DNA from 3 places in the Brevundimonas sp. 1080 genome. Region 2 is predicted to be linked to each of the others. Evidence: predicted binding sites of a transcription regulator. Region 2 holds the regulator's gene; each other region holds the start of a gene.
What was found. The regulator LexA, encoded in region 2, represses DNA repair genes until DNA is damaged. The targets are predictions, from matches to a motif close to ATGTTCNCNANNTGTTCT.
Positions count from the first base shown of each region.

Region 1: the regulator LexA is predicted to act here: its motif matches at 2,640-2,657, upstream of uvrA (excinuclease ABC subunit UvrA).
Region 3: the regulator LexA is predicted to act here: its motif matches at 1,862-1,879, upstream of recA (recombinase RecA).

Region 1 covers NZ_JBEPMW010000001.1:86,877-91,236, forward strand. Annotated here, with positions in the region: gene ABIC32_RS00425 (ABC-F family ATP-binding cassette domain-containing protein) at 1-1,002, opposite strand, end outside; gene ABIC32_RS00430 (hypothetical protein) at 1,178-1,612, shown strand; gene ABIC32_RS00435 (globin family protein) at 1,638-1,859, shown strand; gene ABIC32_RS00440 (globin family protein) at 1,902-2,132, shown strand; gene ABIC32_RS00445 (hypothetical protein) at 2,136-2,573, opposite strand; gene uvrA (excinuclease ABC subunit UvrA) at 2,736-4,360, shown strand, end outside.
Region 2 covers NZ_JBEPMW010000003.1:406,795-411,154, reverse strand. Annotated here, with positions in the region: gene ABIC32_RS12635 (ComEC/Rec2 family competence protein) at 1-1,724, shown strand, start outside; gene lexA (transcriptional repressor LexA) at 1,705-2,403, opposite strand; gene trpC (indole-3-glycerol phosphate synthase TrpC) at 2,521-3,315, opposite strand; gene trpD (anthranilate phosphoribosyltransferase) at 3,312-4,349, opposite strand; gene ABIC32_RS12615 (anthranilate synthase component II) at 4,352-4,360, opposite strand, start outside.
Region 3 covers NZ_JBEPMW010000002.1:771,241-775,600, reverse strand. Annotated here, with positions in the region: gene ABIC32_RS09195 (M20/M25/M40 family metallo-hydrolase) at 1-91, shown strand, start outside; gene ABIC32_RS09190 (MHYT domain-containing protein) at 171-1,811, shown strand; gene recA (recombinase RecA) at 1,981-3,063, shown strand; gene ABIC32_RS09180 (3-hydroxyacyl-CoA dehydrogenase NAD-binding domain-containing protein) at 3,356-4,360, opposite strand, start outside.

The DNA.
Region 1 (4,360 bases), on a different contig from region 2:
GATCGCCAGCGTCCGCGTTCGCTCTACGCGCGCCTGGGCTGAGGCCAAGGCGTCCTGCGCGGCCTCGGCCTGTCGTTCGGCCAGCAACCGGCTGCGTCCGCCCGTATTTTCGGCGCGCTCGGCCCGGGCGCCCAGCAGGATTTTCGGCATATCGCCCTTGGCGGCCTTGCGACGGCCGGCGGCGTCGCGGCGCGACTGAGCCTCCGCGCGTTGTTGAGCCTCCGCGCCGACACGCGTGAGTTCGCGTTGGGCTTCGGCCAGATCCCGCGTCGCCGCCTCGCGTTCCAGCGCTTTTCGCTCGACATAGGCGTCATAGCCGCCGCCATAGCTGGCGACGCCCAAGCTCGACACCTCAAGGATTCGGTCCATGCGGCGCAACAGGTTGCGATCATGGCTGACCACCACGACCCCGCCGTCCCAACGCGCGATGACATCGGCGACCAGCGCCCGCGCCTGTGCATCCAGATGATTGGTCGGCTCGTCCAGCAGGATCAGATCGGGCTGGGCCAGCCTCAAACCCGCCAGCCGCAACCGCGTCTGCTCGCCCCCGCTGAGACTGCACGTCAGGCGTTCGAGGTCCAGGTCTGGCAGCCCGATCTCTCGCAAGGCCTCGTCAAGACGCGTCTCCAGCGTCCAGTCCGCCTCGGCCAAATCCTCGGCCGTTCCCTGCCCCGCCAAAACCCGCGCCACAACAGCCAGCGCAGATTCTACACCGAGGGTTCGCGCGACGGTTTCGTCTGGCGCCGGCTCATAACGCTGATCCAGCACGCCGATCGTTCCAGCTCGCGCGACAGCCCCCTCAGCCGGCGCGGCTTCGCCCGAAATCAGACGCAACAGCGTGCTCTTGCCCGCGCCATTGCGACCGACGACGCCGGTGCGCTCAGGCCCGAACGTCAGGCTCAGATTGTCGAAAAGGGTGGTGCCGTCCGGCGTCCTAGCGGCGACCTTGTCGAGTGTCGCGAGTGCGGACGGGGACGCGTTTCGGCTTGGGCTGATTGGCATTGAGGATCACGAGCAGCATGGCGGACAGGGCGGAACCGGTGGCCAATGCGATGATCATGATCGTCAAACCTTCTGCAAAACGCGTCAGAACAGGGAGGATGGGTCGTAATCCCGCAATGCGCAAGTCTGGCGTCGAACACGGCCGCGTGAGAAGCTTGGCCTTGAGGAGACCCCCATGAAGCCAGTCATCACGCTCGTCCTCGTCTCCGCCCTCGCTTGCGCCGCCTGCGCCACCGCGCCGAATGCGCCGCCATCACCCCCAAACTACAGCGCCGTGCCGACCCAGGCGCCGACGCCCAACGCGCGGCTCTATGCCGCCTGCCTGGAGCAGGCCGCCGCAGCCGACGCCTATCGCCGCGCGGACAACGGGGACGGCGCAGAATATATCCTGTTTACTTGCACGGGTGCGCCGGCCGCCGCCTTCGCCACAGCCTTGATTCCCTGGAGCGAGAAGATCGGATCGACATTCCAGCGTGACGGCCGCACCTTCCGCTCGACCGCAAAGGTCGAGGCCGACCTGTTCGGCGTCGATTCCTGCTCGACCGATGCGACGGGCGGAGACGCTATCTGCATCCTGTCGTTCAACGCCGGCGACTTTCTCGACCAATAGGACGGCGGCCGCTAGACCAGCCGTCATGCAAACCCGTTTTCGCATCGACGACCCCGCCGGCGCCGCCGCGCGGCGCGAAGCCGCCGTCCAGCGCCTGCGTGACGAGACAGGTATCGACGAGGCCATGATCGACGCCCTGGTCGAAGGCTTCTACGCCCGCGTCCGCGACGACGCCCTGATCGGCCCGATCTTCGCGGACCGTATCACCGACTGGGCGCCACACCTGGCGCAGATGAAGCTTTTCTAGTCGTCGGTCGCCCTGTCGACCGGTGTCTATCAAGGCAGGCCGATGCCGAAACATCTGCCTCTTCCCATCGATGCGCGGCATTTCGATCGCTGGCTGGAGCTGTTCGTCGAAACCGCGCGCACCCTGTGTCCGCCCATCGCCGCCTACCACTTCATTGAACGCGCCCGCCGCATCGCCGAAAGCCTGGAACTGGGCGTCGCCAACGCCAGCGGCGTGCTTCTGGCCAAGGGCGAGCGTTTCGTGCGGCACACGCAGGCGTGGATGCCGGAATAAAATTTAGGCGGCAGGCGCTTTAGCTGGGGCTCCAGTCATCGTCACGTTCACATTGAATCCCGCAACTTTCCATGCGTCACCCTCTTTGACGAAGTTTGTCTGAACGTGAGCCACTCGGTCGGGATAGGTATAATCTTGACCCACGACATAGAAGCGGCCGCTCGTACTTGTCATGCTTTGGTAGCCGGTCACCGTCGGTTCGGGAGCCGTGTCGTGACCGATCATGTTGCGGAGCATGGGGATTTGCGCCTTCACGTCTGCAGGCTTATTTGCGGACGACAAGCGCGCCAAAATGGCGGATTCTCGGCCCGCTACGAGGTCTGCAAAGGTCGCCTTGGCTTCAGCATTCAAAGCAGGATCGGATTTAGGAAGCGTCGCATTGAAGTTGCAACTGGCTAAGGCTGCTGCCGCCAAAAGGCCCGCAAACTGTTTCAAATCCAACCCCCACTTCGGAGACGCCAGTCTAGCTTCGATCAGCGGGCGCACAACCCAAAGACACAGACAAAAATGTTCCCATAACGTTCTTGCTGATCGCCTATTTTCGTCCCCATATAGCGATGACGCGCCGGACCCGCCGGCCCTCCTCCGCGTTCTCCGGACAGCATGACCGAAAAGCACAACTTCATCCGCGTTCGCGGCGCCCGCGAGCATAACCTCAAGGGCGTGGATCTCGATATTCCGCGTGAACAGCTGGTGGTGATGACCGGCCTGTCGGGGTCGGGCAAATCCTCGCTGGCGTTCGACACCATCTACGCCGAGGGCCAGCGCCGCTATGTCGAGAGCCTGTCGGCCTACGCCCGCCAGTTTCTGGAGCTGATGGGCAAGCCGGACGTGGACCTGATCGAGGGCCTGTCGCCGGCTATCTCCATCGAACAGAAGACAACCTCCAAGAACCCGCGCTCGACCGTCGGCACGGTGACGGAAATCCACGACTATATGCGTCTGTTGTGGGCGCGGGTCGGGGTGCCCTATTCGCCGGCGACCGGCCTGCCCATCGAAAGCCAGACCGTTAGCCAGATGGTCGACAAGCTGGTCGCCCTGCCCGATGGCGAGCGTATCCTGCTGCTCGCCCCCGTCGTTCGCGGCCGCAAGGGCGAGTACAAGAAGGAAATCGCCGAGTGGCAGCGGCAGGGCTTCCAGCGGCTGAAGATCGACGGCCAGTTCTATCCGATCGACGAAGCGCCCACCCTGGACAAGAAGTTCAAGCACGACATCGACATTGTCGTGGACCGGATCGTCACCAAACCGGATCAGGAAGCGCGCTACGCCGACAGCTTGCAGACGGCGCTAAGTCTGGCCGATGGCATCGCCAACGCCGAATGGGCCTTGACCGCGGAAGGTGAGACGGCGCCGCGCTCCATCCTATTTTCCGAACGCTTCGCCTGCCCGGTGTCGGGGTTCACGATCAGCGAGATCGAACCGCGCCTGTTCTCGTTCAACAATCCCTTTGGCGCCTGCCCGGTCTGCGACGGTCTGGGGGTCAAGCTGGCGTTCGACGCCGATCTGGTGATCCCGGACCGCGACAAGACCCTTCACAAGGGCGCCGTGGCGCCATGGGCGCGTGGGCCGTCGCCGCTCTACACCCAGACCCTGCAGTCTCTGAGCCTCCACTACGGCTTCTCGATGGACAAGCCGTGGCGCGACCTGCCCGCCCAGGCGCACAAGGCCATCCTGCACGGCACGGGGTCCGAGAAGATCCAGTTCGTCTATGACGATAACGCCCGCAAATACGAGGTCTTCAAGCCGTTCGAGGGCGTGCTGCCGAACCTGGAGCGCCGCTGGCGCGAGACCGACAGCGCCTGGGTGCGCGAGGAACTGGCTCGCTATCAGTCCGAGACGCCCTGCGACGCGTGTCACGGCAAGCGGCTGAAGCCCGAGGCCCTGGCGGTCAAGGTCGGCGGCGAGGACATCGCCGACATCTCGACCTTGTCGATCTCCAAGGCCTATCTGTGGTTCTCGACGCTGGAAGAGAACCTGACCGAAAAGCAGATGGAGATCGCCCGGCGCATCTTGAAGGAAATCTGCGACCGTCTGCGGTTCCTTAACAACGTCGGCCTGGACTATCTGAACCTGTCGCGATCCTCAGGCACCCTGTCGGGCGGCGAGAGCCAGCGCATTCGCCTGGCGTCGCAGATCGGCTCGGGCCTGACCGGCGTCCTCTATGTGCTGGACGAGCCGTCCATCGGCCTGCACCAGCGCGACAACACGCGCCTGCTGGAAAGCCTGAA
Region 2 (4,360 bases):
TGACGCCAGAGCAGACGCCGGTGCGCTTGCGGGCGACGGTGCGGGGCGAGCCGCCGCGGCCCGGCGAAGCGATCCGCTTGTTTGGCATTCTGAATCCGCCGCCTGCGCCGGCCAGCCCTGGCGCCTACGACTTCGGCCGGAACGCCTTCTTCCAAGGCATGGGAGGCGTGGCGTTCGCCTTGGGCGAAACGAGTGGGGCCGAGCTTGCCGCGCCGCCGTGGCGACTTCGACTTGAAATGGCGGTCAACGGCGCCCGCTTCGCACTGGCCGAGCGGATCGTGGCAAGACTCGGCGAACGGACCGGCGGGATCGCCGCCGCCATGACGACCAGTCACGAAACCTGGATCAGTCAGGAGGACATGGACGTGATGCGCGATTCCGGCCTGGCGCACATCCTGTCGGTGTCAGGGCTGCATATGGCCATCGTCGGCGGGTTCGTCTTCTTCGCGGTGCGTCTGGGCGTGGCGGCCTGGCCCTGGTTGGCCCTGCGGGTTCACGGCAAAAAGGTCGCGGCCTTGGCGGGCCTGACGGCGGTCGGGGTCTATCTGGTGGTTTCGGGCGCGCCGCCCCCGGCCGAGCGGGCCGCCATCACCGCCTCCATCGCCTTTCTGGCCATCCTGCTGGATCGACAGGCGGTGACGATGCATGGGCTGGCCGTCGCGGCCTTCATTGTTTTGGCCATTCAGCCTGAAGCCATCGTCACGCCGGGCTTCCAGATGTCGTTCGCGGCGACGGCGGCCTTGGTCGCCTTGGTCGAGGCCTGGCCGAAGCGCCCGCGCGAAATATCCGCGCCCTGGCCGATTTTGGCAGTCCAACGGTTAGGCGGGTGGCTCACGGCGGCTGTGGCGGCCAGCGTCGTCGCCGGATTGGCGACGGCACCGTTCGCCATGCAGCATTTCAACCGCACCGCCATGTACGGACTGCTCGCCAATCTCGGCACGTCGCCTGTGGCGGACTTCATCCTGATGCCCGCGCTGGCCTTGGGCGCAGCGCTGGAACCCTTGGGGCTGGGGGGACCGTTCCTGGCGGTTGCGGGATGGGGCGTGGATCTGATGCTGGCCATCGGCGCCTGGACGGCGGGATTGCCCGGCGCGGTCAAAACGGTCGCCAGCGCGCCGAACTATGTCCTGCCGGTCGCCTTTCTGGGCGTATTGTTCGTCTGTCTGTGGCAGGGCCGCCTGCGCTGGTTGGGACTGCCCTTCGCAGCCGCCGTCCTGATCTGGCCGCGTGAACCGACGCCGGACCTCTGGATTGGCGATGGCGGAACCAACGCCGCCTTTCAGCGTGATCAGGCGGTCGTCGTGCGGCCTGGCGTGCGCGAATTTGCAGTCGATCTCTGGTCACGAAGACGGGGGCTGACGATGACGGACCGGTCGGAGACGGGCTGGGTCTGCGACCGCTTCTCCTGTCGACCGGACACCCATGAGGCGGGGCCCGTGGCGATCTGGTGGGGGCGAAAGTCGCCGAGCTCCGATCAGATTGAGGCCTTATGCCGCGCAGCCCCCGTCGTCAGCGTCCGCGCCGTCGTCACTTCAATTCCAAGCGCCTGTCAGGATCGCCTTGTTTTGGACGGCGTGGACTTTGCGCGCGGCGGGGCGGTGGAGTTGTGGCGCGACAGTTCGGGCGAACCGAACCGGTGGCGCGCGGTGTGGACGGCCGACGTTCGCGGCGACCGCCCCTGGACGCGTCAGTCCGATCCGGAGGTCAGTGATACCGGCGCATGAGGCCGACCAGCTTACCCTGCACGGCGACCTGATCGGAGCCGTAGATTTTGGTCTCGTAGTTGCGGTTGGCGGGTTCCAGCGCGATCGACGCCCCCTTCTTGCGAAGGCGCTTCAGCGTCGCCTGCTCGCCCTCCACCAAAGCCACCACGATCTCGCCGGAGGCGGCGTTGTCGGTCGATTTGATCACCACCATGTCGCCGTTCAGGATACCGGCTTCGATCATGGAGTCGCCTTCGATCTCCAGCAGGTAGTGCTCGCCAGAACCCAGCATCGATTCCGGAACCGGATAGCGGGCGGTTTCATGCTCGATCGCGTCGATCGGCGTGCCGGCGGCGATCTTGCCCATCAGCGGCAGTTCGCGGGTGTCGTTGGCCGCCATCGGAGCCGCAGGTCTGACACCGCCGCCGCCCTCGATGACGTCGGGCTTGAACCCGGCGCGACCGCGCGGCGCGCCGGCCGTCGCCTGTTCGGGCAGTTTCGTGACTTCCAAAGCGCGAGCGCGGTGAGCGAGACGGCGGATGAAGCCGCGTTCCTCCAGCGCCGTAATGAGCCGGTGAATGCCGGACTTGGAAGCCAGATCGAGCGCCTCCTTCATCTCGTCGAACGAAGGGGAGACGCCGGTCTCCTGGATGCGTTCATGGATGAACATCAGCAGTTCGTGCTGTTTGCGCGTGAGCATCGCCAGGCCCTCATGCGCCCGCCGACGAATCGGAACGGGCCGTGAACATTTGTCGATGTTCTGTAAGTGTTCCTTGCTAATGTCAACTTAACGGCGAGGCTTGCCGCCGCGTGTCGGTCAGGCGGCCAGTAACTGACGGGTCGCCGCCTCGACATCGGCCTGACGCATCAGGCTCTCGCCGACCAGGATCGCCTGGGCATGGGCAGCCGAGACGCGCGCCACGTCGTCGGGCGTAAAGATGCCGCTCTCTGCGACCAGCAGAGCGCGCACGGGGCTGAGCATGGACAGCCGCTCCGTGGTTTCCAGATCGACCTCGAACGTGCGCAGCGAGCGATTGTTGACCCCAACCAGATCGCCGCCGAGCGCACAGGCGCGCGCCATTTCTTCCTCGTCGTGGGTCTCGATGAGCGCGTCCATGCCAAAGCGTTCGGCTTCCGACAGCAGTTCAGCGGCCAGGCTGTCATCGATCATGGCGAGGATGATCAGGATGCAGTCGGCGCCAAGGGCGCGGCTTTCGGCGACCTGCCAGGGATCGACCAGGAAATCCTTGCGCAGGCAGGGCAGGGCGACGGCCTCGCGAGCCTGGCCCAGATAGGCGTCGTCGCCCTCGAAGCTGGGGCCATCGGTCAGCACGGACAGACAGGCCGCGCCGCCGGCCTCATAGGCGCGGGCCAAGGCCGGCGGATCGAAATCGGGCCGGATCAGGCCCTTGGACGGGCTGGCCTTTTTGATCTCGGCGATCAGGGCGGGACGACCGGTTTCCTCTCCGACGCGTTCCAAGGCGGCGCGAAAGCCGCGCGGGGTCGATGCGGCGCGGGCCAGGGCTTCGATCGCGTCCTTTGACGTCGCCGCCTTGCGGGCGGCGACGTCCTCGCGCTTGTAGGCGGCGATACGGTCCAAAACGTCGGTCATGCGGGCTCTTCGCTTTCCAGCGGCGTGGAGGTGATGCGGGCCAGGCGATCCAGCGCCTCGGCGGCTCGACCGTCGTCGATGGCGGCAGCGGCGAGCGCGGCGCCGTCGGCCAGATCGACCGCGCGATCGGACACGACGAGGGCGGCGGCGGCGTTCAGCAGCACGATGTCGCGGTAGGGTCCGGCCGCGCCGGCCAGAAGCGCGCGCAGGGCGACGGCGTTCTCTTCGGCGTCGCCGCCACGGATGTCTGCGATAGAGGCGCGCGACAGGCCGGCGTCCTCAGGCGTGACCTGAAAGCGGCGAACCGCGCCGTCCTTCCATTCGGCGACGTCCGTGGGGCCGGAAGTCGCCAGTTCGTCCAGGCCTTGGCCGTGAACGGTCCAGGCCCGGGTGGCGCCAAGCCGGCCCAGCACCTCGGCCAGCGGCTCCAGCAGGCGCGGATCATAGACGCCCATGACCTGTCGCCTTGCAGACGCCGGGTTTGAAAGCGGGCCCAACAGGTTGAAGACAGTGCGAAAACCAATCTCGGCTCGCACCGGTCCGACATGACGCATCGCCCCGTGATAGGCCGGCGCGAACAGAAAGCAGATACCGGCCTCGTCCAGCGCCTTCTTCTGCTGCGCCTGCGACGCCATCAGGTTCACGCCCAGGATCGACAAGACGTCGGAAGAGCCTGATTTCGAAGACATCGCCCGATTGCCGTGCTTGGCGACCTTAAGACCGGCTCCGGCCAGAACCAGGGCTGCGGCAGTCGAGATATTGTAGGTGTGCTGACCGTCGCCCCCGGTGCCGCAGGTGTCGATCACCTCATAGGGATGATCCAGCGTCAGCGCGGCTTCACGCATCGCGCCCGCGAAGGCGGCGATTTCGTCAACGGTCTCGCCGCGCATCCGCATGGCGGTGACGGCGGCGGCGACCTGCGACGGGGTCGGCTCGCCGCGCAGGCAGGCGGCGAAGAAGTCGTGCGCCTGCTGCGACGTCAGGGGATGGCCCTCGACCAGCCGGGCGAGGATCGGCTTGAACCCGTCGCCCACGGTCAGGCGGC
Region 3 (4,360 bases), on a different contig from region 2:
GCCGCGCTCGGGGCGGGCCTTGCCGATCTTCGCCGCCGCCAGCCTGGCGCTGGCCGTCGCGGTCGCCGTGGGGGCCAGGTTGGTCGCTTGATCCGGATGCGTTTCGCAGTCGTCCGAGCGATGAAACCGGGCTAAGCATACCGCTGCTGTTTCTCGGGGCCTCGGCGCATTTGCACCATCTTCACGTCAATCCGTTCACCGTCCTGTCGCTGGCGATAGCGATCCTGGGCGCGTGGACGGCTCTGGATCTGTTCAACCGCACCCGCGATCAGATCGGCGCGACGCGGTTGCGTTGGCTGGGCGTCGCCGCCCTGGCCTTGGGCGTCAGCATCTGGTCGATGCATTTCATCGCCATGCTGGGGTTCGAGGCCGAAGGCCCCGTCTTCTATGATCCCGGCCTGACGCTGGTCTCCTTCCTGCTGGCGACGGCCGGCACGTCCGCGGCCTTCCTGACGGCGGGGACAGCGCAGGCCAGCCCCTTGCGACTGGCGCCGGCGGCCCTGCTGATGGGCGGGTCCGTCGCCGCCATGCACTACGTCGGGATGGCGGCGATGCGGATGAACGCCGTCCTGAGCTATCAGCCCGTGCTGGTCGCCCTGTCGGTGCTGGTTGCGGTCGCCGCCGCCTACGCCGCCCTGATTGCGGCCCGCCAGGAGCGGAGCCTGGCCTGGCGCGCGGTCGCCGCCGTCATCCTGGGTCTGGCCATCGTCTCCATGCACCATGTCGGCATGGCGGCCCTGATCCTGACCCCGATCGCTGACGCAGGGCCGGTGGAGGGCGGGGCGTCGCCGGTGGTCCTGGCGGTCGCGGTGACGACCGGGGCGGTGACACTGCTGTTCCTCGCGCTGGGCGCCTCGATCGTGGATCAACGCGCCAATGTTCTGGCGGCCGTGGACGCCGGCGGCGTCGGCTTCTGGGAAGCGACCCTGCCGATGAAGACGACGATGATGTCGCACCGCGCGCGCGAAATCCTGTCCATTGATCCGTCCTGCCGCCTTGGCGCAACCGAGGTCGGCGATCGTCTGTCGCCCGAGGATTTGCCGTTGCATCGCCAGGCGCTGCAGCGCGCCTTGGCGGGAGAGGGCGAATATGATCAGGAATGGCGTCTGCCGGCCTCGGGTCGCTGGATCCATCTGCGCGGGCGCCTGATCCGCAGTCGTTCGGGCCGGCCGATTAAGATGTCGGGCGTCATCACCGACATCACCGATCGCCGCGAAGCCTTCGCCGCCCTGGCCGACAGCGAACGCTTGCAGCGACTGCTGATCAACGAACTGAATCACCGGGTGAAGAACACCCTGGCCACGGTGCAGTCCATCGCCCATCAGACGGCGCGGCGCACGCCGGACGTCGCCACCTTCACCGCCCTGTTCGAGGCGCGGCTGGTGGCCCTGTCCAATACGCAGAACCTGCTGACGGCCGCGAACTGGGAGCGTGTCGATCTGCGCGCCATGCTGGCTCAGGAACTGGCCCCCTATGCCGAGGAACAGGTTCGCCTGACCGGTCCGGCCGTCGATCTGAACGCGCAACAGACGTTGGGGATGGGGATGGTCTTTCACGAGCTGGCGGTGAACGCCGCCAAATACGGCGCCCTGTCGAACGCCTCGGGCTGTGTGCGGATCGACTGGTCCGTGGCGGAAGGCCATCTGCTGCTGGATTGGGTGGAAAGTGGTGGGCCTGCGGTGTCGCCGCCTCAGCGCAAGGGTTTCGGTTCGGTGCTGATCGATTCGACCATCAACCGCTCGCTGCACGGCTCGGCGGTCATGACTTACGACCCCGAAGGCGCCAGCTTCAGCCTGCGCCTTCCGCTTTAGCTGGCGTCAAAAACGGTCGTAGGTTTTGGATGTTCTCGTTTTGATCGATGAGAACATCTTGTGAACCAGAACAAACCATGCACATAGTCGACCTCACGAAACGGGGGCGGGTCCAGGCGGGTCTCTCCCAAGCTGAATGACGGGAATCATGGCAAGGGAGACGAAGGCAATGGCTTCACAGGCGGCACTCAAATTGGTGGGCAAGGACGACGGCGACAAGCAACGCGCCCTGGAGGCGGCGATCGCGCAGATCGATCGCGCCTTCGGCAAGGGTTCGGTGATGAAACTGGGCAAGGCGGGCGTGGTCGCCGAGATCGACAGCGTCTCGACCGGCTCGCTGGGCCTGGACATGGCGCTGGGCATCGGCGGCCTGCCGGTCGGGCGGGTGATCGAGGTGTTCGGCCCGGAATCCTCGGGCAAGACGACCTTGGCTCTGCACACCGTCGCGGAAGTGCAGAAGAAGGGCGGGGTCGCCGCCTTCGTCGACGCCGAACATGCGCTGGACCCGGTCTATGCCCAGAAGCTGGGCGTCAATCTGGATGATCTTCTGGTGTCGCAGCCGGACACTGGCGAGCAGGCGCTGGAGATCGTGGATACGCTGGTTCGGTCGGGCGCCGTCGATATTGTGGTCGTCGACTCCGTCGCGGCCCTGACGCCGCGCGCCGAGATCGAGGGCGAGATGGGCGACAGCCTGCCGGGCCTTCAGGCACGCTTGATGAGCCAGGCGCTGCGCAAGTTGACGGCCTCGATCTCCAAATCGAAATGCATTGTGCTGTTCATCAACCAGATCCGTCACAAGATCGGCGTCATGTACGGCTCGCCCGAGACGACGACGGGCGGCAATGCGCTGAAGTTCTACGCCTCGGTGCGTCTGGATATCCGCCGCACCGGCGCGATCAAGAACCGTGACGAGGTGGTCGGCAACACCACCCGGGTCAAGGTGGTCAAGAACAAGGTCGCCCCGCCGTTCCGCGAGGTCATCTTCGACATTATGTACGGCGAGGGCATCTCCAAGCTGGGCGAAGTCATCGACCTGGGCGTTAAGGCCGGCATCATCGAAAAGTCGGGCAGCTGGTTCAGCTATGACTCCACCCGGATCGGTCAGGGCCGCGAGAATGTGCGCGAGTTCCTGAAACAGAACCCCGACATCGCGGCCTCGATCGAAAAGGCCGTGCGCGCCTCGACCAACAAGATCGCCGACGAACTGCTGGGCACGCCCGAGCCGGACGAAGGCCAGGATCTGGAAGGCTAACACCAACATCCGTGACTGGGCGGACTTTCAGAGTTTGTCCCGGGCTCGGTCCGGTCTTTTCACCGCTACTCCGTCGCCCCTAGCGACCCGCCACCGACCCCGCGAAGGGCGGCGGAGCGACCCGCTCGACCTCGTGTCGAGCGGGTCTTTCTTTTGATAGCGGAGCATCTTCCCCTTTCGTCATTCCGGGTGTGCGCTGCGCGCCCGGAATGAAGAAAGAAAAAGTGGTGCCAAACGAAAACGGGCGACCCCAAGGCCGCCCGTTCCGTCTTCTGTGGATGTCCGCAACCGATCAGGCGGCGGCCTTCTCCGGGGCGAACTTGCCGTAGAAGGTCTCGTTCTTCGCCGCCATGTCGCGCAGCAACTGCGGGACCTTGAAGCGGTCGCCGTAGGTCGCGGCCAGACGGTCGGCGGTCTCGACGAACTTGGCCAGACCGATGCCGTCGATCATGCTTATGGGGCCGCCGGTCCAGGGCGCGAAGCCCCAGCCCAGGATGGCGCCCAGATCGGCTTCGCGCGGGTCGTCGATGACGCCCTCTTCCCAGCAGCGGGCCACTTCGACGGCCTGACGATACAGCAGGCGCGTCTTCAGCTCGTCGATCTGAGCGAAGGCGGTCGGCTCTTCCGGCTGGTCGATGCCCTTGGTTGTCGGAGCCAGTTCGCCCAGACCCTTCCAGATCGTCTTGGGCTTGCTGTCATAATCGTAAAAGCCCTTGCCGTTCTTGCGACCGAAGCGACCGCCCTCGACCATCTTGGCGACGATGTCGGCGCCTTCCGATGGGACGTATTTGTCGCCGAGATCCAGCGCCGTCTGTTTGGCGATCTTGTAGGACAGGTCCAGGGCGACGTCGTCGTGCATCTCCAGCGGGCCGCGCGGCATGCCGGTCATGCGGCCGACATTGTCGATTAGGGCCGGGCCGTAACCCTCTTCCAGCATCGCCATGCCCTCCATCAGGAAGGTGGAGAAGCAGCGCGAGGTGTAGAAGCCGCGGCTGTCGTTGACGACGATCGGGGTCTTCTTGATCTTCAGCACATAGTCCAGCGCCTTGGCGATGGCGGCCTGACCCGTCTTTTCGCCCAGGATGATTTCGACCAGCATCATCTTGTCGACGGGCGAGAAGAAGTGGATGCCGATGAAGTCCTCGGGCCGCACCGAGGCCTCGGCCAGACCGGTGATCGGCAGGGTCGAGGTGTTGGAGCCGAAGACGGCGCCCTCGGCCAGTTGCGCCTCGGCGCGCTTGGTCACGTCAGCCTTGATCTCCCGGTTCTCGAACACGGCCTCGACGACCAGGTCCGA